Linked DNA regions of Gloeobacter violaceus PCC 7421. Each later gene encodes a partner of the first gene's protein in a complex. Links are inferred from orthologs where the notes say so. Each region holds a gene or a part of one and is shown on either strand. Other genes may lie near its edges. The genes, in order: carA and carB.

The links.
Region 2: the proteins of carA (region 1) and carB are in contact, whole or in part, in a solved structure (PDB 1KEE), measured with the Escherichia coli proteins. The link is inferred for Gloeobacter violaceus PCC 7421 from one-to-one orthologs.

Annotation. Positions count from the first base shown.
Region 1 is NC_005125.1:3,732,805-3,747,338, forward strand. What follows is about bases 8,018-10,947. They hold carA (glutamine-hydrolyzing carbamoyl-phosphate synthase small subunit), read right to left. Parts: upstream 10,095-10,947; coding sequence 8,940-10,094; downstream 8,018-8,939. Other genes in these bases: GLL_RS18260 (tetratricopeptide repeat protein), read right to left, coding at 8,018-8,692; GLL_RS18270 (NAD(P)H-quinone oxidoreductase subunit O), read right to left, coding at 10,152-10,388; GLL_RS18275 (HU family DNA-binding protein), read right to left, coding at 10,449-10,766; GLL_RS18280 (alpha/beta fold hydrolase), read left to right, coding at 10,882-10,947. Also shown: GLL_RS18220 (RibD family protein), read left to right, coding at 1-277; GLL_RS18225 (M48 metallopeptidase family protein), read left to right, coding at 268-777; GLL_RS18230 (TIGR03960 family B12-binding radical SAM protein), read left to right, coding at 818-3,337; GLL_RS18235 (UbiA family prenyltransferase), read right to left, coding at 3,340-4,182; deoC (deoxyribose-phosphate aldolase), read right to left, coding at 4,221-4,901; GLL_RS18245 (hypothetical protein), read left to right, coding at 4,993-5,304; GLL_RS18250 (YggT family protein), read left to right, coding at 5,342-5,617; GLL_RS18255 (M61 family metallopeptidase), read left to right, coding at 5,649-7,385; more of GLL_RS18260, read right to left, coding at 7,382-8,017; more of GLL_RS18280, read left to right, coding at 10,948-11,736; ispF (2-C-methyl-D-erythritol 2,4-cyclodiphosphate synthase), read left to right, coding at 11,738-12,208; rpe (ribulose-phosphate 3-epimerase), read right to left, coding at 12,216-12,917; GLL_RS18295 (DUF6464 family protein), read left to right, coding at 13,029-13,382; GLL_RS18300 (universal stress protein), read right to left, coding at 13,389-13,814; leuB (3-isopropylmalate dehydrogenase), read right to left, coding at 14,008-14,534. UniProt on the Escherichia coli protein: Small subunit of the glutamine-dependent carbamoyl phosphate synthetase (CPSase).
Region 2 is NC_005125.1:1,865,043-1,880,492, forward strand. Bases 11,400-15,245 are described here. They hold carB (carbamoyl-phosphate synthase large subunit), read right to left. Parts: upstream 14,852-15,245; coding sequence 11,600-14,851; downstream 11,400-11,599. Other genes in these bases: GLL_RS09165 (response regulator), read left to right, coding at 11,400-11,630; GLL_RS09175 (hypothetical protein), read right to left, coding at 14,881-15,186. Outside these bases: GLL_RS09115 (TIGR00300 family protein), read left to right, coding at 1-219; GLL_RS09120 (cation:proton antiporter), read right to left, coding at 258-1,571; GLL_RS09125 (DUF4198 domain-containing protein), read left to right, coding at 1,731-2,576; DNA-processing protein DprA, read right to left, coding at 2,558-3,640; GLL_RS09135 (nucleoside deaminase), read right to left, coding at 3,735-4,283; GLL_RS09140 (DUF4394 domain-containing protein), read left to right, coding at 4,484-5,173; GLL_RS09145 (sigma-70 family RNA polymerase sigma factor), read left to right, coding at 5,271-5,864; GLL_RS09150 (anti-sigma factor), read left to right, coding at 5,874-6,596; GLL_RS09155 (DUF4394 domain-containing protein), read right to left, coding at 6,692-7,501; GLL_RS09160 (PAS domain-containing protein), read left to right, coding at 8,621-10,504; more of GLL_RS09165, read left to right, coding at 10,521-11,399; GLL_RS09180 (hypothetical protein), read left to right, coding at 15,304-15,450. UniProt on the Escherichia coli protein: Large subunit of the glutamine-dependent carbamoyl phosphate synthetase (CPSase).

The DNA.
Region 1 (14,534 bases):
TTGGGAGCGCGCCTACGCCTTTTTTGCCGAGCGGGGTATTGGGCGGGTGGCGGCCCTGGGCGGCGGCGATCTGGTCGCAGCGCTGCTTGCGGCGGGACGCATCGATGATCTGTGGCTCACGGTCTGGCCGGTTATCTTCGGCGGGCGCGAGGCCACCACACCCGTCGAAGGCGCCGGTTTTGAACCGCTCAAGGCTCCGGCCCTCGAACTGGTTGAATTGCGCCAGACGGCCGGTGACTTGTTTTTGCACTACCGGGTGATCAAGCCATGCAGGTAAAAATCATCCGCAGCCACCGGCGCACCCGCAGCGTCAGCGCCCGGGCCGAGGGGGACGTGTTTGTCGTGCGCGCCCCCGTCCAGATGGACGACGCCGAGTTGCAGCGGATCGTCGAGCGCCTCAAAAGCCGCTGGCTGAAGCGCGCCCACTGCCCACTGCTCGACGACGACGAACTGGAGCGCCGCGCCCGCCAACTCAACCGCCACTATTTCGAAGGGTGTCTGGAGTGGCAATCGATTCGCTGGGTGACCAATCAGGAGGCGCGCTGGGGCAGTTGCACCCCGACTTTGGGCACCATTCGCCTCTCCCACCGCCTCGCAGCCCTGCCGGCTTTTGTGCGCGACTACGTGCTGGTGCACGAGCTGGCGCATCTGGTCGAACCCAACCACGGTCCGCGCTTCTGGGCGCTGGTCAACCGCTTCGAAAAAGCCGAGCGCGCCCGCGGCTACCTGATGGCCCTGGGGCTGGGAGACATCGATCCGGCGGAACCCGAAGCCTGAGGGACTTAAAATAGCGGGTGTCGCACCCAACGTGTGCCCTATGCCGCCCATCGCCCTCGACCAGATTCTCAGTGCCGATATCCAGACGCCTGCCCGCTACCTGGGCAACGAACTGGGCGCTTTTCACAAAGATTGGGAAGCCGCAAGCGTGCGCTGGGTGCTTACCTATCCGGAGATCTACGAAGTCGGGGCTTCCAACCTCGGGCACATCATTCTCTACAACATCCTGAACACTCAGCCCCGGCAGCTTTGTGACCGCACCTACCTACCGGGGACGGATCTGGCCGCTCGGTTGCGCGAGACCGGCACACCGTTATTTGCGGTCGAGTCGCGCTGCGCTCTGGCGGAATTTGACCTGGTGGGCTTTTCGCTTGCCTACGAACTGGGGGTGACCAACGCCCTGGAGATGCTCGCCCTGGCGGGCCTGCCCCTGCGCGCCGGAGATCGTGACCACACCCATCCCCTTATCTTCGCGGGCGGACCGACCGCCAGTTCCAACCCGGAGCCCTATACCGACTTTTTCGACTTTTTTGTCTTCGGCGACGGCGAAGAAGTTCTGCCTGAAATCGGCCTGGTGATCGAGGAGGGCAAAGCGGCGGGCCTCGGCCGTGGGGCGCAGCTGTTGGATCTGGCCCAGGTGCCGGGGGTCTACGTGCCTTGTTTCTACGCGCCGGCAGCGGGGGTGCCCACCCCGACGGCCGATGTGCCCGCGCGGGTGGTGCGCCGTGTGGCCACCCCGATGCCCAAATATTCGGTGGGGTTGGTCCCCCTGATCGAGACGGTCCACGACCGGCTCGCCATCGAAGTGCGCCGCGGCTGCACCCGCGGCTGTCGGTTCTGTCAGCCCGGCATGCTCACCCGCCCGGCCCGCGATGTCGCCCCGGAGGCGGTGGTCGAGGGCATCGTCGCGGGACTCAAGGCCACCGGCTACAACGAATTTTCGCTCCTGTCGCTGAGCTGCTCCGACTACCTGTCGCTGCCGGCGGTGGGTGCCCGGCTGCAAAATACCCTGCGCGACGATCTCGTTTCGCTGTCGCTGCCTTCGCAGCGGGTCGACCGCTTCGACGAGCAACTGGCGGGGATCATCGGCGGGGCGCGCAAGCCGGGGCTCACCTTCGCTCCCGAGGCCGGCACCCAGCGCCTGCGCGATGTGATCAACAAAGGCCTCACCAACGCAGATCTGCTGCGGGGGGTGAAGACCGCCTACGAGCAGGGCTGGGATCTGGTGAAGCTCTACTTTATGATTGGGCTGCCCACCGAGACCGACCAGGACGTGCTCGGGATCGCCGAAACGATCGGCTGGCTGCAGCGCGAGTGCCGCCTGCCCAACCGCCGCCGCCTGGAGGTGAACGTCACCCTTTCCAACTTCACCCCGAAGCCGTTTACACCTTTCCAGTGGCACTCGGTCACCGCCGAGGAGCTGCGCCACAAACAGGCGCTGTTGCAGGCGGCCTTGCGCCGGCTCAAAGGGGTCAAGGCCAACTTCACCGACATCCGCGTCTCGGCGCTCGAGGACGTGCTCACCCGCGCCGGCCGCGACATGAACAGTGCTATCCACCGCGCCTGGGAACTGGGTGTGGCTCGCCACGATCCCTGGTTTGCCCCGGATGCCTTTTTTGGCATCTGGGATCGGGTGCTGGCGGAATTCGGCTACAGCTGGGATGTGGTGGGACCACCCGTCGAAGCGCCGCTGCCGTGGGATTTTATCGATACCGGCATCGACAAGCGCTGGCTGGCGGAGGACTATCGGCGGGCCTTAGAAGAGGCGGTTGTGCCCGACTGCTCCTTCGATTCGTGCTCCCACTGCGGGGTGTGCGGCGAAGATTTCGGCACCAACGTGGTTATCGCCCCACCCCCGGTACCCGGGCGGGTCGCCTCCGTCACCCCGCCACCCCCGGCCGCCCAGCGATTGCGGGTGGTCTTCGCCAAATTGGCAGAATCGCGCTTTATCGGTCATCTCGACCTGCAGCGGCTCTGGGAGCGGGCCTGCCGCCGCGGCGAGATCGCCCTGGCCCACTCTGGCGGTTTCCACCCGCTGCCGCGCATCGTGGCGGCCACCGCCCTGGCCCTCGGGGCTGAAAGCAGCGGCGAAATCGTCGATTTTGAATTGGTCGCTCCCCTCGAGCCCGAGGAATTTCGGGCACGGCTACAGGCCCAATTGCCCGCAGGCGTCGAGATGGTGAGCGTCGAGTCCGTTCCCCTCAAAAGCCCCGCCGCCGCCACTGAGCTGGTAGCGGCCGAATATCGCCTGCTGGTGCACACCCCCGCCCCGGCGGACTGGGTGGAGGTCGTGGCGGCGATCAACGCCGGCGAGCAACTCCCGGTCGAGCGCACCAGCAAAAAATCGGGCAACCGCTATACCATCGACGCCCGTCTATGGCTGTTTGAACTGGAACTGGCGGCCGTGCGGCCGGAGGCCATCGAGATCCGCTACGTGGGGGCCTGCCGCAACGACGGCACGGTCTTGCGCCCCGACGACGTCGTTCAACTGCTCCAGCGTTCAAGCGGCCTGGAACTGGCGCTGACCCGTATCCACCGCCTCGGTTTGCGTTTGGGCTGAAATCACCCCAGCCAGAACACCGCCAGCCAGGTGGGCACGCCGATGCCTTCGATGAGCCAGCGAAAGAGCCGATCGTCTTCTACGCGGTAGCTGAGTGCCAAAAGGGCAATATAAAGTCCGAGCAGTCCCAGACCCGGCTGCTCCAGCAGCACCGCACAAAGCCCCACCAGGCTCCCCGAGATCGCCGAGAAGAGTCGGGCGGGACCGTCGCCCAACAGTACAGGCAGGGTGAGCGTACCCGCGATACGGTCCCCCCGCAGGTCGCGCAAATCGTTGAGGTTGACCAGGGCAGCCGCGGCAAAGAAAATGAGGCTTCCCACCAGTGCCGCGCGCCCGTTCCAGGCAGTACCGGCCGCTGCCGCCGGTACTGCGACGGTGAGCACCGCCCACAGGAGGGCGACATACGGAACTTTAGTGACCGGCAGTTGGCGCACCGCCCGACCTCCCGGCAGCACACGGCTGCTGTACACCAGGGCAAAACCGATTCCCGCCCCGATCGGCGCCAGGGCCATCGGCCGCAAACACAGCAGCATCGCGGCCACCAGGGCGGCGCCGCCAGTAAAGCGTGCGAGCGATTTTCGGTGGCGGTCCACCCAGCGGGTGCGTTCGGCAGTGTTGCTGCGATCGGCGGGGCTGTCGGCGTCCGCCAGCCGGTCGCGGTTGTAGGTCACCAGCGTCAGGGCAAAGACAAGCGCCAGCACAGCCGGGTCTTGGGGAATATTCAGCAGCTTCTGGGTGCAGGCGCTCCAGAGCACGGCCGTGAGCGCCAGTACGACATTCGGGTAGAGCAGCCAGCGCTCCAGGATGCCGACCACCCCGCCAAGCGGCGCCAAAAACCGTTTCACCCCCAGCCTCTATCTCGAGCGTCTTCTTCGAGGGTACGTCACGCCGTCTTACCAAGGGCGTGCTGTTCGCGCAGGATCTCGACCCCCCGACCGGTGCCCAGGCGGTTTGCCCCGGCAGCCAGCAGTTCGAGGGCCTGGTTCAGGGTGTGGATACCGCCCGCCACTTTGATCCCCAACTGGTTGCGCAGAATGCGCCGCAGACCCAAAATATCTTCGGGCCGCACCGGACCCGACCAACCGGCGGAGGTCTTCAGGGCAGTGACTCCGACATCGAGACACACCTCGGCGACGTGCCGGCGCTCGGTTGCATCCAGCAAGTTCAACTCCAGAATCGCCCGCACCTCACAGCCGACCGCATCGACGATCTGACCGAGTTCTTCGTAGATGGCGTTGTAGTGGCCGGATTTGATCGCCCCCAGGTTGACCATCACCTCCAGGCCCGTCACCCCCCTCGCCGCCGCCTCCTGCGCTTCGAAAAGCTTGCAGGGGGCGGTGGCCAGTCCCAGCGGAAAACCGACGACCGTGAAGACCTGGGGTTTTTGCTTGTGCAGCAATTCGACGGCCAAAGGCGCGTACACCGGTGCTACGCAGACTGCGGCAAAGCGGTACCGCTGCGCCTCCCAACACATCTGGCGAACATCGTCTGCGGTGGCGGTCGGTTTGAGGCAAGTCTGCTCGATAAATCCGGCCAGTTCGATTTCGGGATGGCTGCTAATCATCGTTCGCGGTCCAAATTTCTCCACAGAATACCCCCAGTTTCTCCGAATGGTACACAGCGCTATTCTGTAGACAGCTATCAAAGGTGCGGCGATGGCGCAAAACCCAAGAGACGACCAGGACGCCTTTCTGGACGGATTGGTGGTAGGAGCGGTGATCGGTTCGGTGGTGGGGGGGCTGGTCGCCAGCCTGGTCGCCCCGCGCCTGCGGCGCAACGCCGAAATCGAAGCGCCCCATCGCTCCCCCGAACCGCCCGTCTCCCCAGGGGTCGATCCAGGCACACTCGAAGACGCCCGGCGCGTGCTCGACGAAAAAATTGCCGAACTCAACCAGGCTATTGAGCAGACCCGCAGCCGTCTGTGGTCGAGCACCCAGCCGTCCCCTCCCCCAGAGATGCCATCGTGAACTACCCTGGAATAAGAAACATACGGTGACAGTGGAGATGATCGCTCAGACTTTGGCCCCGGCGCTCAGCAACTTCATCCAGATCTACGTGGTTCTCCTGTTTGTGCGGGTTCTGCTTAGCTGGTTTCCCAATATCGATTGGTCGAGCAATCCCTGGGCTATCCTCAGCCAGCTGACCGATCCCTACCTCAACCTTTTTCGCTCGATCATCCCGCCCTTGGGCGGCATCGACCTCTCGCCCATCCTGGCGTTTCTGGCGCTGCAGGTCGTAGGCGGTCTGCTGGTGAGCGGTCTGGCGAGCTTGCCGGTCTAGAATAGTCGCGCATCCGCACCGAGGGGCGCCTATGGCTGCTGCGATCCGCTACCGGGTGAGCATGGAAAAAGCCCATGCCCACCTTTTTGATGTCGAGATGACGATCGAGGGCTGGAGCGATTCGGCCCTGACCCTCAAGCTGCCGGTCTGGACGCCGGGATCGTACCTGGTGCGCGAGTACAGCCGCCACCTGCAGGATTTCGAGGCCGTGGGCGCCACCGGACCGCTGCGGTGGCAGAAACTGGCCAAGCAGACCTGGCGGATGGAAGTGCCCGCAGACGGGCAGGTGCAGGTACGCTACCGCGTCTACGCCAACGAACTGACCGTGCGCACCAGCCACCTGGATATCACCCACGCCTTCTTCAACGGGGCCTGCCTTTTTTTCTATGTGCCGGGTTGCGAATCGTCCCCGTGCGAAGTGAGCGTGGCGCCGCTCAACCCAGACTGGCGCGTCAGCACCGCCCTTGCCGCTGTGCCGGGCCGGCAGAACACCTTCCAGGCGGCCAGTTATGACGAACTGGTGGACAGTCCCTTCGAGGTGGGCACCCACCGCATCGTCCCTTTTACCGTCCAAGGCAAACCCCACACCCTGGCTGTCTGGGGCAAGAGCAACCTCGATTACAACCGCTTCCTGCCGGATCTGGAGAGCCTCATCACCACCGAGGCAAAACTCTTCGGCAGCCTCCCCTACGAGCACTATTTGTTTCTGGTGCACTTTGCCGACGGCTACGGCGGTTTGGAGCACCGCAATTCGACGACGCTGCTCTACCCACGCTTCGAGCTAAGGGGTGACGAAAAGTATTTCAAGTTTTTGAATCTGGTCGCCCACGAATTTTTCCACCTCTGGAACGTCAAGCGCATCCGGCCTTCGACCCTCGATCGCTTCGACTACGCCCACGAAAATTACACCCGTTCGTTGTGGTTCATGGAAGGAGCCACCAGCTACTATGACGAGCTGATCCCACTGCGTGCCGGTATCTATGACGCCACCCACTACCTCAAGCAACTGGGAACCCATATCACCCGCCTGCTCACCACCCCCGGCCGCGCGGTCCAATCGCTGGCCGAATCGAGCTTCGACACCTGGATCAAGCTCTACCGGCCCAACGAGAACTCTCTGAATTCCCAGGTGTCCTACTACCTTAAAGGGCAACTGGTCTGCCTGCTGCTCGATCTCGAAATTCGTCTGCGCACCGACGGCGAACGCTCCCTCGACGACGCGATGCGCCATCTCTGGCAGCGCTACGGTGCGGTGGACACCAGTTTCCCAGAGGCAGAACTCGAACCTATCATCGAGCGGGCGGTGGGCCTGGATCTAAAACTCTTTTTTGATCACGCCCTACGTTCGACCGGCGAACTGGACTTCGAGGGCCACTTCGGTCCCTTCGGCCTCCAGCTGGTGCCGACCGGCACCGACGGTGCGCCGCCCTATCTGGGATTGCGCACCCAGGAGCAAAACGGCCGCACCACGGTCCAGAACGTCGAAGCAGGCTCTCCCGCCCAACTGGCCGGTATGGCAACCGGCGACGAGTTGGTGGCCCTGGCAGGTTGGAAGGTGACCCACGGCACGCTCAAGGACCGTCTAGCCGACTGGCGGCCTGGGGACCGCCTCGAAGTGACATACTTTCGCCGCGAGGAGTTGCGCACCACCACCGCTCGCCTCACCGAGGCGCGTCCCGCCGCCTACACCGTCGAGCGGCGCGCCGAGGCGACCGCCCAAGAGCGCGACCGCCTCATAGCCTGGCTTGGGGAGAGAGGCCCCGCCTAGCCTATCGCCGCGGCGATTTTTTTGAGTTCCGCCTGCAGCTTCTGGACCTGGGCGGTGTTGCCCTGGCCGGAGTAGAGGTCGATTGCCTTTTTGAGATCGGCGATTGCTTTGTCCTTTTCGCCCCGAACGGCGAGTGCCAGAGCGCGCAAACGGAAGGCCGCAGGGGACGGCTGCAACGCGATGGCCCGCTCGTAATCGGCAAGGGCTTGACCGCTGTCGCGCAGGCGCAGGTGCAACTGGCCGCGGGTGAGGTAGGCGGCCGCTTCCCGGGGGTTCAAATCGACCTCGCGGTTGAGATCTTCGAGGGCACCTTTGAGATCACCCATCGCAAAGCGGGCGAAGCCCCGGTAGTGATAGCCGTTGCCCCGCGGGTCGAGGCGGATCGCCACGTCGTAGTCTTCGATCGCCCCCGGGCGATCTCCCAGGAAAAATCGCAACTCGCCGCGCCCGATGTGCACATCGGCGTTCGGCCCCAGGGCAAGGGCGGCGTCGAAATCGGCGAGCGCTCCTTTTTTGTCCCCGGCGGCCCGGCGGGCGTTGGCGCGGGCAACCCACGCCGAGCGCTCCTTGGAAGCGACCGCCACCGCCCGATCGGCGTCGGCGAGAGCTCCCGGCTTGTCGCCAGCAAACAAACGCACCTCGACGCGCTCGATGAGGGCGTGCAGGTGGCTGGGCTCAAGGCGCAAGACCTCGGCGTAGTCGGCCAGGGCCAACTGCACCTTGCCGCTCTGGCGGTAGAGCTTGGCGCGGTTCTGATAGCCGGCCGGGTCGCTGGGATCCAGGCGGATCATCTGGGTGTAATCGGCAATCGCCCCTGCGATGTCCCCCAGGGAGCGGCGCACACCCGCCCGGTTTTCGTAAGCCGAGGCGTCCTTCGGATCGAGGTGGATGAGCACGGTGTAATCGTCCGCGGCGGCCTCTAGCTTGCCCACCTCCACGTGCAGATCGCCGCGGCTGTCGTAGGCGAAACGGTTGTCGGGCTCCAGCCGGATGGCTTCGGTGTAATCGGCCGCCGCTCCTTCGAGATCCCCCAGGTCGTGGCGCACACCCGCCCGGGCCAGATAGGCCGATGCGCGGGTCGGATCGCGGCGAATGGCTTCACCGTAGAATTCGGCGGCACCGCGCAGATCGCCCGCCGCGTAGCGCTGCTGGCCATCCTGAAACGCTTGAAAGAAGCTGCCCGGGCGAATGTCCGCCAGAAGCAAAGCAGGGGCGGGTGAAGGCTCCGCATGCACAGCAGCCGACACCGACACCAGCAGTAGCAGGGCTGTACCGAGACCGAGAGAATGGCGAGTCGAGAGCATCATTGTATTAAAAACGGTGAACGACAGACGGCAAGGATGTAAAGCAATCGAAACAATCAAATGATTGAATACTCACACAATAAATTGCGGTTGTTTTGAGGTCTTGTATCTCAAGGCACATATAGAGAGAATTCCATTCTTGAGGCGTTTGCCCGCCCGTTTGCCCTAGGGGAACCCTGGGTGAGTCGCAACCCGACTGAATATTACCCTAAAGTTCTCGATGGTTTGATGAATTGGCCATAGAAAACATCTATAGCTCGACTAGGCTGGCGGCATCCGCCGGCTTTTCGCGCATCAGATCGACGAATTGGGCAAACAGGTAATCGGCGTCGTGGGGGCCGGGGCTGGCCTCGGGATGGTACTGCACCGAGAAGACCGGCAGTTCGCGGTGGCGTAGGCCCTCTACGGTCCGATCGTTGAGGTTGAGGTGGGTGATTTCGATATTTGCCCCGGCCAGCGAGGCGTCATCTACCGCGAAACCGTGGTTCTGGCTGGTGATTTCGACGCGGTTGTTGAAGCTGGCCGGCTGGTTGAGGCCGCGGTGTCCGAACTTGAGTTTGTAGGTCTCGCCGCCCAGGGCCAGGGCCAGAATTTGGTGGCCCAGACAGATGCCGAACATCGGCTTGCGGCTTTTGAGCAATCCCTGGACGGTCTCGATGCCGTAGCGCACCGCCGCCGGGTCGCCCGGGCCATTGGAAAGAAAAATGCCGTCCGGTCGATAGGCGAGGATCGCCTCGACACCGGTATCGGCCGGTACGACGATCACTTCGCAGCCGTAGCTGGCCAGACGGCGCAGGATGTTGTGCTTGATGCCGAAGTCGATGGCCACCACCCGCAGGGGCCGTTCCCCTGCGGCGGCCCGCGTGGCAAGCCAGTCGGCGGCGGTACTTTCCGACCATGTGTAGGGAGCGGCGGTGGTCACCCGGGGCACCAGATCGAGCCCCTGCATCGCGGGAGCCTCCTGCAGGCGGGCGAGCAACGCCTCGGTGGAGAGTTCTGTGGAGATGGCGCCGTTCATTGCCCCGCGGCTGCGCAGGTGACGGGTGAGGGCGCGGGTGTCGATGCTGGCGATGGCGACGATGGCGTGGTCCTTCAGGTAATCCCCAAGACTCTGGGTAGCACGCCAGGAACTGGGCCGCCCAGCGACGTTGTGGGCGATCACCCCGCGCACCTGGGGCCGGTCCGATTCGGCATCTTCAAGGTTGACGCCGGTGTTGCCCAGTTCGGGGTACGTGAAGGCAACGATCTGCCCGCAGTAGCTGGGATCGGTCAGCACTTCCTGATAGCCGGTCATGCCGGTATTGAAGACCACCTCGCCCACACTGGTACCCGGCGCCCCGAACGACCAGCCCTCAAAAGCCGTGCCGTCCTCCAGCACCAGTCGCGCCACCGTTCGCTGCGCCATCGCCCTGCCCCGCTGCCCAAAAATCTTTCCCAAGCTAGCAAATCGGCAGGCGAAGCACTACGAAGTGCTCTCAGCGGCGGCACCGCTCTCGGCAAGCTGGTCCTGGCGCAGCCAGACGGGCGGCGTCGGCACCGCACCGAACTTGATCAGTGCGTAGTCCCCGCGCATATCGAGCACCTCTCCGTCGGTCTCAAACAGATAGGACGGCCAGCGGGTGTCGTTGGCGAGCGCCTCCAGGCTGTTGTCGAGTTTGTCGCGCACGGCGCGCACGAGTGAACCTTTTTTGATCGGCATCGTTATACGTAATCAGGTAATAATTTCAAACTAGCAGCAACAGGTAGATTGTCGGGCGGCTCACGCCTCGGGCGGGTGCGGCAGGACGCGCAGCCGCTCGCGCAGTGCCTGGGCAGGGGAGAAGACGGCGTTCCAGGCGGCAGGAACCAGCACCGGCTGGCCGGTGCGCGGGTGGATGTTGGTGCGGGCGGGGCGGCGGCGCACTTGAAAACTGCCGAACCCGGACAGCTTGACGGTGCGGCCCTGGGCAAGGGCGTCGGCGATCACCTCGAGGGCCGCATCGAGGGCGGCGCCGGCGGTCTTCTGGGTCAACCCGTCGACCCGTGAGGCCATCTGCTGGAGCAGTTGCTGCCGGTTGAGCGGTTCTAGATAGTTCATGGGTGGTAGAAACAAAAAAGTGGCCTGGTGTAAACCGGACCACTCATTATTAGCTTGGGTGGGGAGGCGCATGGACCCAATGCAGGCATAGTGCAAGATCTCGCCAACGGGTTCTGTGTTGCAGACTACCGCCGCGTTAGGCTGGAAGCACGAACGGATCGCAGCTGGAGCGCACACCCTGGTTTATACCTTTGTCGAGCGAACCCAAAATTGGGACGACGCCAGTATCTATAGTCGCACGGCCGGCAATGGCCCGCCGGTGTTGCTTGTGCACAGCCTTGGGGGCACCTCCGAGCATTGGCGCTTTACAATGCCGTTTCTGGCGCAGCGAGGCTTTGGAGCGACTGCCCTCGATCTGCCGGGCCACGGCGCCTCGGGGATGCCCGCAGGAGAACTCAGCCCCCGCTGGCTGGGGGCTGCCCTCGCGAGGTCTTTACAGCAGCCGACTCTGCTGGTGGGCAACAGCCTCGGGGGTTGGGTGGCTCTGCGCGCCTACCTCGAACGCCCGCAAATGGTGCTTGGAATTTGTCTGGTGGCGGCTGCCGGTCTGGAGGGCATGCCCACCCGCCCAGAAAAGCTGACCCTTGGCCCCAGCGGCGTGGACCTGCTGGGTGGTCTGCTCGCCACCGCCTTCTATCGGCCCGAGGCTCTTTCTGAAGAGGTGCGCGGCAGTTTCTGGCGCGGCGTCATCGCCCCCGCCCTGCTGCGGCTCAGCCCCCAGGGAACGCTCGACAGCGCGGCCCTCGCCCGGGTGCGCTGCCCGGTGCTCGTTGTCTGGGGCAAAGAGGACCGCATTTTGCCGGTCAGTTGGGCAGAAAAGTTCGCCCGCGCCCTGCCGCTGCACAAGCTCGCCGTTCTCCCCGACTGCGGACACCTGCCCCAACTGGAGTGCCCGGACGCTTTTCACCACGAATTGCTCGCCTTTGCGGAGGTGTTTCGCCCCAGAATGGGTGGCAGTGGGAGGGTTTGAAATGCGCATCGGCAACGGCTACGACTTTCACCGCCTGGTCGAAGGGCGGCGCTTGATCTTGGGGGGTGTCGAGATTCCCTACCGCCTGGGCCTGCTCGGTCACAGCGACGCAGATCTGCTCACCCACGCGATCACCGACGCCCTTTTGGGGGCCGCCTGCCTGGGCGATATCGGCCGACACTTCCCGCCGGGCGATCCCCAGTGGCAGGACGTCTCGAGTCTGCTGCTGCTTTCGAAGGTGCTCGAACTGGTGCGCGGGCGCGGTCTGCGGCTTTCGAACGTCGATGCGGTGGTGGTGGCGGAGCGGCCGAAGCTCGCTCCCCATATCCCGGCCATCCGCCAGAGTCTGGCGGGCGCATTGGGTTTACCCCTCGACCGATTGAGCGTCAAGGCCACGACCAACGAGGGCCTCGGCCCCGTGGGCGAAGGCCTTGCTATGGCCTGTCACGCGGTGGTGCTCCTCGAAGAATAGGCAGGCGCTACACCTGGGCGGCCACTTCCACCGCCGGGCGGTGGCTGGCGCGCACCCCTTCGATCGCCTCGGCGTAGCGGGCCGGGCCGACCCCAAACACTCCCGAGCCCGAGACGATGGCGTTGGCACCCACCTCGAGCACCTGCCAGGTGTTGGAAGGCTTCAGGCCGCCGTCCACTTCGATCCACGGGTCGAGGCCGCGCTCCTCGCACATCGACTTGAGCCGGGCAATCTTGGGCAGCACCTGCGGAATGAAGCTTTGGCCGCCGAAGCCGGGGTTGACGCTCATGACGAGTACCAAGTCGCACAGGTCGAGGACGTACTCGATGAGGCTCAAAGGTGTGGACGGATTGAGCGACACACCCGCCTGTTTGCCCAGTTCTTTGATCTGCGAGAGCGCCCGGTGCAGGTGCACCGTCGAGTTGTGTTCGCAATGGACGGTGATGATGTCGGCACCCGCCTTGGCAAAATCGGCGATGTACTTCTCGGGCTCGACAATCATCAGGTGCACATCGAGCACTTTCTGGGTCACCGGCCGGATCGCCTTGACGATGAGCGGTCCAATCGTGATGTTGGGCACAAAGCGCCCGTCCATGACATCGACGTGGATCCAGTCTGCTCCGGCTTCATCAATGGCATGAATCTCCTCGCCGAGGCGGGCAAAGTCGGCCGACAAAATCGACGGGGCGACAACAACGGGCTTGGCCATGGGTCGAGAACCTCCTGGTGCGTCTGCCCCCCAGTTTACTACTTTTAATTAAGGGGACCGGTTCAGCCGTCAGGTTATGGCGAAGTAAACAATCAGCTAACATATTGCAATATGAATCTGTTGCCGACCCAGATTTACCGCGCCGATACCGCCCAGTGTGTGGCTGAGGTGATGGTTCCTCCCACGCAGCAGCCCGGCAGTTTTGTTGAGGTCGAAGGGGCAATCTACGCGGTGCTCGAACGCCGCCACCGCTACAGCCTGCGCTGCGGGCGCTACCGCCTCGACCGCATCGTGCTCTATGTGCAACCGGCCCAGGGCACCCTGGGCGAGCGCAAACTCCACCAGGGCCACTGGGTAATCGGCGATCCGACTTGCCGCTTCAACGCGCGCTCGGCGCTGATTCGCTGCGCCCAAAACCCGAGCGGCCCCTGCGACGGTTGCCGCTACTACGAAATGGCGGAATAGCGGGCTTTAGGAGCGCACGACGTACACCGAGCAGGGGGCGTCGGCCACCACCTGGGAGCTGACCGAGCCCTGGATGATGCGGGTGAGACCCTTCAGGCCGCGCGAGCCGATCAAAATCAATTCGCAGCGATGGATCCCCGCGAGGCGCACGATCTCCTCGGCGGCATCGCCGGTGACGATCTCCTGGGCGGTGGGATAGTCGATCTCCACACTCAGCGTGTCGAGCCAGCTTTCGGCCTCGACGGCCATCGGCACCCCTTCTTGCTGGGTGTGGGGCACGTCGGCCTCGACAAAATCTTCCGAAGTCGGCGGCGGCACGATGTGGGCGAGCACCACCAGGCAGTTGGGCGCCAGGTGCAGGTGCGAGAGCGCCTCGATCACCCGCCAGGCGAACTCGGAGCTGTCCACCGCGACCAGGACGTTTTTCAGCATAGAAGTTTCCTGTTCCCGTCCGAGGAGGGGAGCGCTCTGCTCGATGGTTTTCGGGTCGGAACTGCGCAGCCTGCGCCTTGTAAACATAGTCCACTCCAATGCTCGCCCGGCACGCCTGGGCTTTGAAATCTTAGCAAGACCGCTCAAATAACGATCACCTCAGCAATCATCGTTCAAATCTGAGCCAACCCGCTCACGCACGCTCGAAGGCGGCGAGCAGCTGCTCGCCCATCGCCCGGCAACCGACGATTTGGGCGCCGGGGGCGGCGATGTCGCCGGTACGGTAGCCTTGCTCCAGGACCGTCTGCACCGCCCTTTCGACAGCCTGGGCGGCCTCGGGTTGCCGGAGGCTGTGGCGCAGCAGCATCGCCCCCGAGAGCACCTGGGCCAGTGGGTTGGCCTTGTCCTGGCCCGCGATGTCCGGGGCGGAGCCGTGCACCGGCTCGTAGAGCCCCGGGCCGCCGCTGCCCAGCGACGCCGAGGGCAGCATGCCGATCGAGCCTGTGAGCATCGCCGCTTCGTCTGAGAGAATGTCGCCGAACATGTTCTCGGTGACGATCGTGTCGAACTGGCGGGGCCGGCGCACCAGCTGCATCGCACAGTTATCCACGTACATGTGCGTCAGTTCGACATCCGGGTACTCGGGGGCAAGGCCCACAAGCACTTCGCGCCACAGTTGCGAGACTTCGAGCACGTTGGCTTTATCGACCGAACACAGTT
Region 2 (15,450 bases), 1.9 Mb from region 1 along the record:
GAGGGGGCGGATCTGATCTTGATGCTCTCCTCGATGCTCCATTCGATCGGTGTCGGGAACATGACGCCCGCCGGGGTGAAGCTGGTGTGCGTGGACATCAACCCGGCAGTGGTCACCAAGCTGGCCGACCGCGGTTCGGTCGAATCGGTGGGCGTGGTCACCGACGTCGGTCTGTTCTTGAGCTTGCTTGTGCGGCAGTTGCATTACCTGGATCACTGAATCTCAAGTTCGACTGCACAAGGGTTAGACGTCTTGAATTATGCGGGCTTGCCCTCGCTGCGGCGGCCGTAAAGACTCATCAACGGCGTCACTGAGATGCCGTGCACGACGATCGAAATCGCCACCACCATAAGGGTGATCGCCGTTAGGGTGCGGGCGATGTCCCCGGGTAGACCGTGGGTAATCGCAAACATCAAATAGTAAATGGAGCCGATGCCGCGAATGCCGAACCAGGCCATCAACCGGCGCTGCAGTCCGGAGGTGTTGGAGCCCAACAGTCCGATCCACACCGAGATCGGCCGGATCACCAGAAACAACAGCGGCACAAACCACAGCAAAGCGGCAGGCGGCGGCAAGAAAGTAGCGAGCAATCCGCCCACCAGCACCACGATCACCACCTCCCCGATGCGCTCGAGTTGTTCGTTGAATTCGAGCACCGCCTGGGCCATAAACAGCGGCGCCGACTCGGAGCCCGGGGGTACTTCCTCCTTAGCACCCTGGCGGGCCATCGCCTGAACGTCCTCGGAGGGCTTTTCGCCGGCGGCTTGCAGTTCAATGCTGCGCAACGCCAATCCGGCGGCGAAGACGGCAAGGAATCCATAGCCGGCTACCAACAGCGCCGCTCCGTACGACAGGGCGATCAATCCCAGGGCCAGAAAATCGTCGAGTTGGACGGCCTCCTCGCGGCGACTGCGCAGATAGAGCACCAGTCTGCCCACCAGCAGGCCGCAAAGCCATCCCACACCCAACCCGGCAGCCGTTGCCCAGAGGACATCGACCGCAACCCAGCGCCAACCTCCCTCACCCAGCTCGTGCAGGCCCAGCAGTCCCAACCCCAACATCACAAACGGAAAGGCGGTGCCGTCATTGAGGCCCGCTTCGCCGGTGAGGCTGAAGCGCAATCGATCGCTGTCGAACGGATCTTCTAGTTGCACGTCGGAAGCAAGCACCGGATCAGTTGGGGCAAGCACCCCCCCAAGCAAAATCGCCGCTCCCAGGGGCAATCCCAGCCAGAACACTCCTGCACAAGCAATCAAGGCGACAGTGACCGTCATCGAGATGAAGGCGAGGCGCACGGGCAGTTGCCAGCGTTTCTTCGACAGCGGTGTGCGCAGCTTCAGCCCGGAGGTAAACAGCGAAATGATCACTGCCACCTCTGTGATTCGTTCGAGCAACCCGGCTTGCTCAATGGCATCGAGCCGTATGAGCCCCAGGCCGACGGGGCCGAGCACCAATCCCACCAGAAGATACAGCAACGAAGTGGTGAGCGGTAGACGACGCAGAATCGAGTTGGAGAGCGCCATAACGATAAATAGCGCCCCAACGATCACAAACCACAAGTTAAAGGTCATGACTGAATCAACGAAAGTTTTCTGGCGACCGCCTGGACAGTCGGAGTCCGGCCCGCCCATCTTTGCAGACAATATGGCGCAGTACATCTCCCTGTTGGGATAGTCCACCGCCTTCGCAGGCGGAGTTTAAAATAAGGCTCGTCGCGCGAGAAAGCTGCTTTGAACTACACCAGAACCCTTCTTCTCACCCTGACCGCCGCTGCGCTCGTCGCCCCGCCGGCCGCGGCCCACGACTACTGGTTGATGCCCGAGAAGTTCACGCCCGTCGCGGGCGAGCCACTCAAGGTGCATCTTTATTACGGCGACGACTTCAAGCCGGAAAACGAGCGCCCCTTTCAGAAGGATCGCACCCCCAGCTTTGTGCTGATTTCCGCCACTGAAGCACGGGAGTTGAGCGCTACCACACCCGATCAGCAGCTGCCGCTGGCGGAGTTGACCTTTGCTGAGGCGGGCACCCATCTGCTGGCCCTCGATCGCACTGCCCAGAACATCAATCTCGAACCCAAACAGTTCAACGAGTACCTGCGCCACGAAGGGCTCACCGATATCCTGGCGGTGCGCAAAAAGACCAAAAAGCTGCAGACCCAGGGGCGCGAGCGCTACTCTCGCAACATCAAAGCGCTGGTGCAGACCGGGGATGTCCGCAACGACGAAATTGCTCTGCGCACCCTGGGTAAGCCCATCGAGATCGTCCCCGAGCAGAACCCGGTGAACCTGCAGCCTGGCCAGAACCTGGGGGTGCGCGTGCTCTTCGAGGGCAAACCGCTTGCAAACCGGCAGATCGATGCGCTCAACACCACCAGCGGCAAACTCGTGCGCCTCTCGGCGCGCACCGACAAAGAGGGCCGCGCCGGCTTCCGGCTCGATCGCCCCGGCCCCTGGATCGTGCGGCTGGTGCACATGCGCGCCTGCGCCCGGGACTGCCGCAATGTCGATTGGGAAAGCTTCTGGAGTTCGCTGACTTTTGCCCTGGCGGACGCCCCGGCTCAAAGTGCCCGGCCGTAGCGCGACCCGGCCTGCTGCACGAGCAGTCCCCGCAGTTCGAGGGTGAGTAGGGCGCTTGCGAGCCGGTCGGTAGTAAGTCCCGTCCCCAAAGCCAATTCGTCGAAGGAGCAGCCGTCGCCCTGGATCTGATCCCAGATGCGCTTCTCGTCGCCGTCGAGCACCGGGGGTAGCGCGGAAGGCACCGTGGCGCGCACCAGTTGGGCTCCCAGATCGGCAAGCAGCGCTTCGAGGCCAAGGATGACCCGCGCCCCCTGGGAAATCAGCTTGAGGCACCCTTGCGCCTGGGGCGTATCGATGGCCCCGGGCAGAGCGAACAATTCCCGGTTGTAATCGCAGGCCAGATACGCCGAGATGAGCGCACCGGAGCGCTCGGGCGCTTCGATGACGATCGTGGCGAGGCTCATGCCCACGACAATCCGGTTGCGGCGGGGAAAGTTGTGGGTGAGGGTTTCTTCCTCAGGGGCATATTCGCTCAGCAACAGACCGCTATGGGCAATCTCGGCAGCCATACCCGCGTGCTCAGGCGGATAGACGCGCGTCAGGCTGGTTGCGAGCACCGCTGCGGTCTTCCCGACCCCAAGGGCGGCCTCGTGGGCGATACCGTCGATGCCTGCAGCCAGACCGGAAATCACCAGAAAGCCTGCCGCAGCCAAGGTTTCGGCGATTTGGGCGGCCCAGCGCCTGCCGTAGTCGCTTGGGTGACGGGTTCCCACCACCGCGACCGCGGGCGACAGTTGCCGCAGCGGCCCGCGGTAAAAAAGCAAAGGGGGCGGGTCGGGAATCTCGCGCAACAGCGGTGGATAATCCCCGTCGGCCGGCGTCCAGAAGGATGGCCAACGGTCCTCCAGTGCTTCGAGCAAAAGCCCCGGATCGGTGCGCTCGCGGTAGCGACGGCTTTCGAGCCCTTTGCGGGCGCTCCAGCCCTCGACCGCCGAGAACTCGGTCTCTGCCGCTTCCCAGGCCGCCTGCAACGACCCGAAATGCTCCCTGAGCCGCCGGATTGTCAGAGGACCAACCCCCGGCGATTGCCGCCAGGCGACCCAATAAGCCCGCTCACTTGTCAATGCCCCACTCCATCCGACGATGGCAGCATCACCCCGCCTCGCCCTTACCGGCAACGGTTCGGCGCTGCCAGCCGCCCACCGGACAGGTGCGTGGTCAATCGGTGTGTCCAACCCCGGAATCGGGATCGCCCCGGCGCATGTCCATGCGCTCCAGGAGCTTGATGCCTTCCTCGCGGCGCACCCCGGGCACCAGTTCAAGCGGTCCGCGCACCAGGGCGTCGTTGACGTTGCGGGCGGTGGCCCCCTCCAGCAGTGCCTGCTCGATGTTCGCGTCCTCGGACAGCGCCGCGTAGACCACCCTCGGGATGCCCACCAGGGACATCGCCGACAGACACATCAGACAGGGTTCCAGGGTGACGTACATGCAGAGGTCTTTTTTATCCTCATCGCTCATCCCATCGAGACGTTCGGCCTGCGCGCGCAGGATAGACATCTCGCCATGGGCAGTGACGTCGTGGGTCTCGGCATACTGGTTGTGCTCGAGGGCAAGCACCTTGCCGCGCCAGGTGAGCATCGCCCCCACCCCGGCCTTGCCTTCGTCGACGGCAGCGTTTGCCTCAGCAATAACCATGTCTATACAGTCAATATCATATTCTGTCGGTAAGCCAATTCCCATTGCTGCGATCCTCAGGCTTTCTGCCATACACGCTACTGTTTAAGTGCGGCATGCGCCTACACACAAAGGAAGAATGTAGTACGCTTTATCTCTGGTAGGGTTGGATCTATCCCTCGCAGGTTGCACCCATGCCAAAATTCTGGTTAGTGATTGTGTGTCCTTTTTTTTTGGCGACGGCGGCAACAGCCGCACCGGTCGAGCTGATCGGGCTGGCCGGGAACAACACTTTGGTCCGTTTTGAAGCCGGGCGGCCCGCCGCGGCGACAACCCTCAAAGTGAACGGTGTGAGCGGCACCCTGGTGGGGATCGACTACCGTCCTGCCGACGGCAAGCTCTACGGCCTCAGCGACGCCCAGAATCTCTATACCATCGACCCGGCGGGCGGTTCGGCATCTTTGGTGAGTACCCTCTCGGTACCCTTTACCGGTGGGGTGCGCTCGGGATTCGACTTCAACCCGTCGGCGGACCGGTTGCGGCTGGTGGGTGCCGACGGCCAGGATTTGCGGGTGAATGTCGATCTGGGGGCAACGGCGGTGGACGGCAAGCTGGCCTACGACTCCCGCGACCGCAACGCCAAGAAAACTCCCCAAGTGAGTGCTTCGGCCTACACCAACTCGCTGGCCAAAGCCGGGGCGACGAAGCTGTTGAATATCGACTTCAGCCTTGATGTGCTTACCCTTCAAGAGCCTCCCAACGACGGCGTGCTGAAGACCATCGGTCCGTTGGGGGTCGATTTTGGACCGGCAAGCGGGTTTGACATTCTCACCGGGCCCGACGGCAAAGACCGGGCGTTTGCCACCTCGGGTAGTGTGTTCTACACGGTCGATCTGGCCAGCGGCCGGGCGCGCAAGGTTGGTACTATCGGCGACGGCAAATTGGCGGTCTTTAGTCTGGCGGCCGGGCACGGCCGACCTTGAGGGCCTGCATCCAAACATCGCCAGGGTACGTAGTGTTCAATAAGCAGTCATCCCTGCTTACCGACCCCATCCGTTCAGGGCCCTTCAGTAAAACCCCATGCACCCTCCCGACTCATCGGACAGCCGGCCGGCAAATCTGCGCGCAGGCGGGGATGTCGAGTTGTTCCGCTCGATCAAGGGCGGTCAGTTGGCCGCCCTGGGAACTCTTTACGACCGCTTCGGCGGTTTGGTCCATGGGCTGGCGCTCGCTATTCTCACCAATCCCCAGGAAGCGGAGGATCTGACCCAGGAGGTGTTTCTTTCCCTATTTCGCAACTGTACCTACGATCCGACCAGGGGGGCGCCGAGCAGCTATCTCATCACCCTCACCCGCTCGCGGGCTATCGACAGGCTGCGCGCGAAAGGCCGGGCGGCAAAATTGATGCAACGCTGGGGGCAGAGCAGGGTAGTCGAGACCTCACCGGTGACGCCGATGGAGAGCGCTTCGATCAACGAATGTTCGCAGGCGGTGCGCGACGCCCTCGAAAAACTTTCTCCCAACCACCGCCGGGTGTTGGAGATGTCCTACTTTAAAGAGTTGAGTCAAAGAGAAATCGCCGAGAAGTTGGGAACACCGCTCGGCACGGTCAAAAGTTGGGTGCGCAGGGGGCTGTCGGAACTCAAAGAAACGTTGCAGGAATATGTCGGGTAGTGTGGACTTATGTACGGATCCCCGGGCCCTAAAAGCCGCGAAGATTTGATGATCGAATATGTTCTGGGCGAACTTTCCAGGCGCTCGCCCCAGGAAGCCGAAAAGTTTGAGCAACTGCTCGCGCAGGACCTCGCCCTGAAGCGCGAGGTGCAGCAGTTGCGCAAGGTTTTGGGGCTGTTGCCCTATGCCACGGTGAGTGCACCTCCCAAGCACCTGCGCACCGCTATTCTCGATGCCGCCGCCGCGCCGCCGCGCCGCGCGGGCGGGCCGCGCATCTCACCGGGCTGGATCGCGGCGGTGGCAGCCGCCTGCGTGGCGGCGGTCTTCGGCATCGACGGCTTCCGGCTGCGCCAGCAGCTGCAGGCGGTCAAAGAGGCCAACGAAGCGCTCCAGCAGCCCAATCTACTGTTGCAATTTTCTTTGATAGGGACCGGACCGCTCTCGAACGCCTTCGGCAGCGTCGCGATGGATCTCGACACCAAACGGGCGGCCGTCGCCATCAACAACCTGCCGACCGCACCCGCAGGGCAGGTGTACCGCCTCTGGGCGATCACGGGCAATAAAACCGTCCCCTGCGGGCAGTTCAACCCCGGGGCGGGGGGCAAGGTGATCACCCAGTTTGCGATTCCAGTCGAAGCCTACAGCGGCCCGATCGCCCAACTGCTCGTCACCTTGGAGCCCGCGAGCCTGCCGGCCCAACCCACCGGCCCGTCGGTGCTGGTGACCGGCTGAGCGGCGCAACGCCGTAAAAAGCCCCCCGCCCACAGGCGGGGGGCTTTTGGCAATCGGGGGGAAGGGGGGTCAGGAGTTTGCCGGTCTAGTGGCAGTTATTTCGCCGGGACTGCGGCGAGGCCGACGAAGTTGAGCGAACCGTTGCCCACGGTGCCGACGTTGGTGGCTTTGCCGGTCACCAGATCGACCGCGTAGAGGGTGGCTCCAGAGATAGCGAAGGCGCTGTTGACGCCGTTGTCGTCGATGAAGATGTCAAAACCGGCGGTGGGGCCAAAATCGGCTCCCAGGGGGCCGACCGTCTTCAAGATGCCGTCGTTGGGCGGATCTTGAATGACCAGCACGTCGAGGGCGATGTCGATGTCGTACAGGCGGGTGGCGGGGGCGGCGGCCACGTTGTTGATGTAACCGGAGCCGGAAACGTTGGGATCTTTGCCGGCGTTGACGTCATTGGCGTCGTAGACGACATCTGTATCAGGAAAAACCTCGTTGGTGTCGACATTGACGCGCAGGTTCTCGTTGGTGTGCTTGCCCACCAGCCGCAGGCGGTCCGCCGACGGGTTGAAGTCGAATCCGGACTTGTTGCCGCCGCCGAAGGGGGTGGGCAGCACGCTGATGAACGTCGAGGCACCGGTGGCCGGGTCGATTGTGTAGAGGTAGTTGGTGTCGGTCAGGGCATAGAGCAGCTTGTTGGCCGGACGAAAGTCGATGCCGATCACGGTGCCGTTGACGTCGCGGATCTTGATAGTCCGGGTCTGGCCAGGGCGGGCGGAATTGAACCGTACGAGGGTGTTGCCGTCGGTCAGTCCGATGAGCGGGGACTCCGACGCCTCCACTGCTCCGGCAAACAGGGCCGAGGCGGCCACGGCGAGGGCGCCGGCCAGAGCAATCAGCTTGTTGGGTCGCATGAAAAGCCTCCACAAAATTTGGGCGACGCGAAAACATACGCCGCCCACGCCGGGGTGGATGAGCCCGAGGGTCAAAGTTGCCACGAAGGTCTGAGGCCCACCGATCTATTTCAACGACCAGCCGGTCTCTTGGGGCCTGAAGACCCAAGAAGTATGTTTATTTTCGCAAAGATGTTTCTTGAAAACCGTCCCCTCGCTGACCGCAATCTAGAATGCTGATCGCGGGATTTTTTTAGCTTTTCTCAACCCCGACGGAGCCTAACTGGGCGACCAGCTGGACATCAGGCTTTAGTAATTCTGTAATACGTATCTTGTATATAGCTCGGGAAACCCCCTTTCCAAGGAGACAAAAATGGAGCAGCAAGCCCACTTCGGACGATCGAGCGGTGCGGGCGTGGGGTGGTTAAAAATCACAACCGACGATCCCTACTCGTATGGGTTCAGTCCCTTCGACACTGCCCAGCAAGCCCGAAAGCGCCGCGCGGCATATATGGCCGGAGCGTCGCCGACTTCGAGGCGTTGCCTGCAGTTGGGGCTCAATCCCCTTTGTTGCTTCAGAAAGAAACCGCTTTATCCAGTCTGGAGTGGAGGTAGGCCGTGAAAACCCGTGGTTGGAAGCGATTGGTCAACTTGAGCGCCATTCGTTGCGTGTACGACTGCCGGCCGGCTTTGGTGGCGGACTTGGCGGCAAGAGTGCGTCAGCGACAGCAGATCCGGAAGATGTGCGACCGGTTCGTCGACTGAGCGACACCTTGCGAAGGTTGCCAAGAAACACCTGCGGTTACGGGTGCGGGTCTATAGTAGATCTCTTGCATGAACCGGATTGCGGAACGAGTTTCCGATGGTTTGAGCTGTTTATCTTGGCATTCGCGCAAGCGGTCTAATATTTTGCTGCTTGTGCCGTTGCTTTTTGCATCGCCGAAGGTTTCCCTCTATTTGCTTGCTTGAAATCTTCCCCGGCACTCGAAGCACACTTTGCGGGATCCCACGATGCAAGACGAAAACACGGCCAGGGAGCGATCCCCCATGGGAGGTGCAGCTTTGCGCCGCTTTATAGAGAGGGTGAAAGGGACGCACCTGCACAAACGACGGCTGCGAAGGCTCGCTTGCGATTGCGAGGTGCAGCTGCACAGTGCCGAGCGGCAGATCCGATTTTTCCTGGAAAGCACCACCGATGCGTTTGTCGCCCTCGATCGCCAATGGCGTATCACTTATGCCAACCAGCGCGTTGCTGCCCTCAACCACCTGCCCCTCGAGCAAATTGTCGGCAAGACGCACTGGCAGATGTGGCCCTGGTCGGTGGGTAGCCGGGTGGAGCAGGAATACCGCCGGGCCGTCGATGAGCAGAGCGAGGCACACTTCGAGATTCTCTACGAACCGCTCCAGCTGTGGCTGGAAATCCACGCCTACCCCTCGCCGGATGGGCTGGCCATCTTCTTTCGCGACATCACCGAGCAAAAGCAGACCCAGCAGTGGCTGGGTCTGCTGGCGCAGGCGAGCGAGGTGTTCGCCGCTTCGCTCGATTACCGCACGACTTTGCAGAATGTCGCCCAACTGGTCGTCACGGTCATGGCGGACTGGTGCTTGATCGACATTGTCGAAAACGAGCAGATCGCCTTTACCAACCCGATCGTTGCCGCTGCCGACCCGGAGTTGGTGCAGCTGCTGCGCGATTTGAGGCATCTCTATCCGCTTTCCCGCGACGCGGATTACGGTGCGCCCCGGGTGTTTCGTACCGGTGAACCGATCCTCGCAGAGGTGATCCCCGAGAGCTTTTATGCAAGCTTCTGCGTCAGCGAACAGCAACTCGACATGCTGCAGCGGCTGGACGCCTGCTCCTACATCATCGTGCCGCTCGTTGCCCACGGACAGACGCTCGGCACGCTCGTGCTCGCCTCGGGGCGCACACTTTCCGGGCGCCATTACAGCGACCGGGATCTCAAAACAGCAGAAGAACTGGCCCGCCGCGCCTCGATATCGGTCGACAACGCGCGCGCCCACCGGGCAGAGCAGCAGGCGCGCAGCCAGGCCGAGACAGCGCGCGCAAAGCTCATCGATACACTCGACAGCATCACCGATGCATTCGTCGCCCTCGATCCTGAGTGGCGCGTCAGCTATGTCAACCGGCTGGCAGCGAAATTCAGCGCCAAAACCCAGCAAGCGTTGATAGGCAAAAATGTCTGGGAGGAATGGCCCGGGTTGGTGGGGACTCGCTTTGAGACGGAATGCCGCCGGGCGGTGGTCGAGCAGGTGGCTGTTCACCTGGAGGAATTTGATGTTCCCTCGAACCTCTGGTTCGAAGTGCACGCCTACCCGTCGAGCGACGGTCTGGGAATTTACTTTCGCGACATCACCGAGCGCCGCCGCTTCGAGCGACAAATCATCGCTTCGCTACAAGAAAAAGAAGTGCTGCTGCGGGAGATCCACCACCGGGTCAAAAACAATCTGCAGGTTGTCACAAGCCTGCTGCGCCTGCAGGCCCATCAAACCGTTGACGCAGCCTCCATCGAGGCGCTTCAGACCTGCCGAAGGCGGGTGCAGTCGATGGCCTCCATTCACGAACTGCTCTACCAGTCGGGGGATCTGGCCAGCGTCGACTTTGGCGAGTACGTCCGGCTCATCGGGCACCAGCTGATCCGCTCCTACAGAGCACGACCAGGAAAAGTGCGACTGAAGATGGAAGCATGCAGTGTACGTCTGGACCTGGCGATGGCGATTCCTTGCGGCCTGATTGTCAACGAACTGATCTCCAACAGCCTCAAGCACGCCTTTGCGCGGGACAAGCGCAACCGGATCGGCGTCAGGCTCAGCCAGAGCGAGCAGACGGTCACTTTGCTGGTCGAGGACAACGGCAGTGGGCTGCCTGCCGATTTTGACCCGGCCAAGCTCGAATCGCTGGGGCTGCAACTGGTAAACGACTTGGCCCTACAACTTGGGGGAAGCGTTGTGTTCTCGGGTGCCCAGGGTACCTCGGTGCGCGTGACTTTCCCGGTTCATCGCTAGGAGGAGGCAACCGGCTATGCGCAAGCTCAACATCATGGTGGTGGAGGACGAGCGCATTGTCGCGCGGGATGTACAAAAAATTCTCGAGGCGATGGGTCACACTGTCCTGGCCTCCGTCAGCTCTGCAGAGGAAGCCATCCAGAAAATCGTGCGCGCCCAGCCCGATCTGGTGCTGATGGATATCCGTCTGCAAGGAGAGATGGACGGGGTGGAAGCGGCCGGGCGTATCCGCCGCCAGTTCGGCGTGCCGGTGATCTACCTGACTGCTTATGCAGACGAAGAGACGGTGCGGCGCGCCCAGCCGACCGAACCCTTCGGCTTCATTGTCAAACCCTTCGAAGCAGTCGAGTTGCGCACGGTGATCACCATGGCCATGCAGCGGCTGAAGCTCGAGAGGCAGCTGGAGCAACAAGGGGCCATTCAGGCGGAACTGCAGCACTACCGGCAGTTGCACCACCAGAGGATCGGCGATCTGACGACCCTGGATGGCCCGGAGGAAGGCACCCAAAGCCCGGCAGAGAGACGTCCCCGGCAAACTTTCGAACGCAGTAAGGAGATCCCCCTGGAGGCCCGGGCAGTCTGGCAGGTGCACTCGGGCTTGGTCAAACTGAGCAAACTGCATCCGAGCGGTGAAGAGGTGCTCATCGGTCTGGCCGGACCCGACCGGCTGTTCGGTCCGACGCTGACCTCTCTGGAGGCCTGTCGGGCTACAGCGCTCTCCCGGGTCGAACTGGTGCGCCACGGTGTGCAGGAAATCTCGCCTGCGACCGCAACCGGTCGGCTGCTGCAGACGCAGATTGAGCGGGGCATCCACCAGACCGAGGCACTGCTTGCCATCTACGGCCAGAGGTACGCCGGGGACCGCCTGCGGGGAGTGTTGCTGCTGTTGGCTGTGGAGATTGGTTGCCCGGTGGCGGGTGGAGTGCGCCTGGAGGTGCGGCTCACCCACGAGGAGTTGGCCACCGTTCTCGGTGTGGAACGGGCCACGGTGACGGTGCTTCTCGGCCGTCTTGAGAAACAGGGGTGGCTCACCCACGATTCCAGGCATCACCTGATCCTCAAAGACCGCCTGCTGAAGACCGCCTCCGAGGAAGGCTATCGGCTACCTGCGGTCAAAGACGGCTGATGATACTCCTGCAGAGATTTCACCTCCAGCGGCCCCTTCTGCAGCGCGGCAATGGCCGCTGTGACGGCACGGGCAGCAGCCAGGGTGGTGATGACCGGGATCTTCTGGGCGAGGGCGGTACGGCGGATTACCTGGGCATCGGTCTGGGCTTCGCTGCCCGAGGGAGTGTTGAAGACCAGCTGAATCCGGCGGTTTTTGAGCAAGTCGCCGATGTGGGGGCGACCCTCGTGAATCTTGAGCACTTTCTCGACTGCGAGGCCCTGCTCCTGCAAAAAACGCTGGGTGCCCTCGGTGGCGATCACCCGAAAGCCCAGGTCGAGCATCTGCTGGACAATCGGTACGACCGCGTGCTTGTCGCGGTCGGTGACGGAGACAAACAACGTGCCGGCCGTGGGCAGCTTCTGCCCGGCGCCGATCTGGGCTTTGGCGAAAGCGCGGCCGAAGTCGGTGTCGATGCCCATCACCTCGCCGGTCGAACGCATCTCCGGTCCCAGGATCGTGTCGGTGCCGGCGAATTTTTCAAAGGGCAACACCGCTTCTTTGACGGCGATGTGGCCGGGGATCACTTCCTCGGTGAAACCCAATTCTTCCAGGGTGCGCCCCGCCATCACCCGGGCGGCAATCTTGGCAAGCGGTACCCCGGTCGCCTTGGCCACGAAGGGTACCGTGCGCGAGGCGCGCGGGTTGGCCTCCAACACATAAACCTCGGCACCCTCCCTGTGGGCTTTGACGGCGTACTGGATATTCATCAGTCCCACCACCTTCAGGGCACGGGCCAGTTTGACGGTCCAGTCGCGGATAACGGCCAGCACGCTTTCATCGAGAGTGCGCGTCGGCAGCACGCAGGCTGAATCGCCGGAGTGGATGCCCGCCTGCTCGATGTGCTCCATGATCCCGCCTATCACCACCTGACCGGTCCGATCGCAAATAGCGTCCACATCGACCTCGACGGCATCTTCGAGAAATTTGTCGATCAAAATCGGTCGGTCGGGCTCCACCTGGACGGCGTGGGCCATGTAGCGGCCCAACCCTTCATCGGTGTAGACGATTTCCATCGCCCGCCCCCCCAGCACGTAGCTCGGGCGCACCACCACCGGGTAGCCGATGCGGCCGGCCACGGCGACGGCATCGGCGGTGGAGCGGGCCATGCCGTTGGCGGGTTGTCGGATGCCGAGTTGCTGGCATAACTGCTCGAAGCGCTCGCGGTCCTCGGCGATGTCGATCGAGTCCGGGGAGGTGCCCCAGATGGGTACCCCCGCCTTTTCGAGGGGCACGGCGAGGTTGAGGGGCGTCTGGCCGCCGAACTGAACGATGACGCCCACCGGCTTTTCTGCTTCGACGATGTTGAGCACGTCCTCGCGGGTGAGCGGTTCGAAGTAGAGCCGGTCGCTGGTGTCGTAGTCGGTGGAGACGGTCTCGGGGTTGGAGTTGACCATGATCGTCTCAAAGCCGTCTTCAGAAAGCGCAAAGCAGGCGTGACAGCAGCAGTAGTCGAACTCGATGCCCTGGCCGATGCGGTTGGGGCCGCCCCCCAGGATCATCGCCTTGGGCTTCTCACCGGAAGCAATCTCGGACTCAGAAGCGTAGGTCGAATAGTGGTAGGGCGTGAACGCCTCGAATTCGGCCGCACAGGTATCGACCGTTTTAAATACCGGCGTCACGCCCAGTTCCTGGCGGGTGGAGCGCACGCTCTGCTCGTCGGTGCCGGTGAGAAAAGCCAGCTGCATGTCGCTGTAACCTTTTTGCTTGGCTTCGAGCCACTCGGCGGCGGTGAGGGAAGCCAGGTCGCGACCTTGGTAGGCACGCTCGAAGGCGACCAGTTCCGCGAGCTTGTCGAGAAACCAGGGGTCGATGGCGGTCAGCTCGTGAACCTGCTCGACGCTGAAACCGGCCATCAGCGCCTGGCGGATCTGAAAGATGCGATCGGGGGTGGCGGTGCGCAACTGACTTTTGAGCGTCTCGGCGTCGGGGATCTCTTCAGAACGGTCGGCACCGAAGCCAAAGCGCTTGATCTCCAGCGAGCGCAGCGCCTTTTGCAGCGACTCGCAAAAGGTGCGGCCGATCGCCATCACCTCGCCCACCGAGCGCATGGCGGTGGTGAGCACCGGCTCGGTGCCGGGAAATTTCTCGAAGGCCCAGCGCGGGATCTTGGTGACTACGTAGTCAATCGTAGGCTCGAAGCTTGCCGGGGTCTTCTGGGTGATTTCGTTGGTGATTTCATCGAGGGTGTAACCCACGGCGAGCTTCGCGGCAATCTTGGCGATCGGAAAGCCGGTGGCCTTGGAGGCGAGGGCCGACGAGCGCGAGACGCGCGGGTTCATCTCGATGACGATCACCCGGCCGTTCTCCGGGTGGACGGCAAACTGAATATTCGAGCCGCCCGTTTCGACGCCGATTTCACGGATCACTTTGATGGCGGCGTCGCGCAGGCGCTGGTACTCTTTGTCAGTCAGAGTCTGGGCCGGGGCGACGGTGATCGAATCGCCCGTGTGCACTCCCATCGGATCAAAATTCTCGATCGAGCAGATGATCACGACGTTGTCGGCCAGATCGCGCATCACCTCCAGTTCATACTCCTTCCAGCCGAGGGCCGACTCTTCGACCAGCACCTGGGAGGTGGGCGAAGCGTCCAGGCCGACGCGGATCATCCGCTCGAACTCCTCGCGGTTGTAGGCGATGCCGCCGCCGGTGCCCCCAAGCGTAAAGCTCGGCCGCAAAATCAGCGGAAAGGAACCAATCTCCTCGGCCACTACCCGCGCTTCTTCGAGAGTGTGGGCGAAACCCGAGCGCGGTACGGCCAGGCCGATTTTCTCCATCGCCTGCTTAAATAGCTCGCGGTCCTCGGCTTTTTTGATGGCGGGGAGTTTTGCGCCGATCAGTTCGACGCCGTAGCGATCGAGCACCCCCGATTCGGCCAATTCGACGGTGACGTTGAGCGCCGTCTGGCCTCCCATGGTGGGAAGCAAGGCGTCCGGCCGCTCGCGTTCGATAATGCGCTCGACGAACTCGGCGGTGACCGGCTCGATATAGGTGCGATCGGCCGTGGCAGGATCGGTCATGATCGTCGCCGGGTTGGAATTGACCAGGACAATCTCGTAGCCTTCCTCGCGCAGCGCTTTGCAGGCCTGGGTTCCGGAGTAGTCGAATTCGCAGGCCTGACCGATGACGATCGGTCCGGCGCCAATTAAGAGAATCTTGTGAATATCGGTGCGGCGGGGCACAGCGGCGACCTGCAACTAAGCAAACAGTCCTATCTTAGTCCTTCACCTACAGAGCGACGGTGGCCGGTGAACATCCGGCGCTCCCGGCCGGACCTAGGATGGTAAGAAACGCCGGAGTACAGCTGCCGAATCACCTTATCGCCTTTATCACCGCCTTCAAATGCAACACCCGCTTCGCATAGGACGAACACCACGGCTGCTTTGATGATGCGGGCAAGTCGCTTCTGGTCACGGCCCTGGGTCGCCTGTTCCACCGGCGCGGGGTCAAAGCCGCTCCCTTCAAAGGCCAGAATACGGCCCTCAACGCCTACGTCACCGCTGAGGAACACGGACATGGTCTTCACTGCAAGCCTACGGTCACCAGGCTGGCTCGTACTATACTTTGATTACTATTTCTGTCCACAGCGGAAGACTGTCAGCCCACAATGCTAGATTCGCTTATTAATTCTGTTTTGGCTTTTCTAACAACTCTAGCTGGCCCTGTAGCGACTTTGCTGGCAGGAATTATTACTGCCTGGACTGCTTTCAAAGTTGCAGAATATAACTACCGAACAATAAATTCCAAACAGGTTCAGGAAAGATTACCAATTAAAATTAAG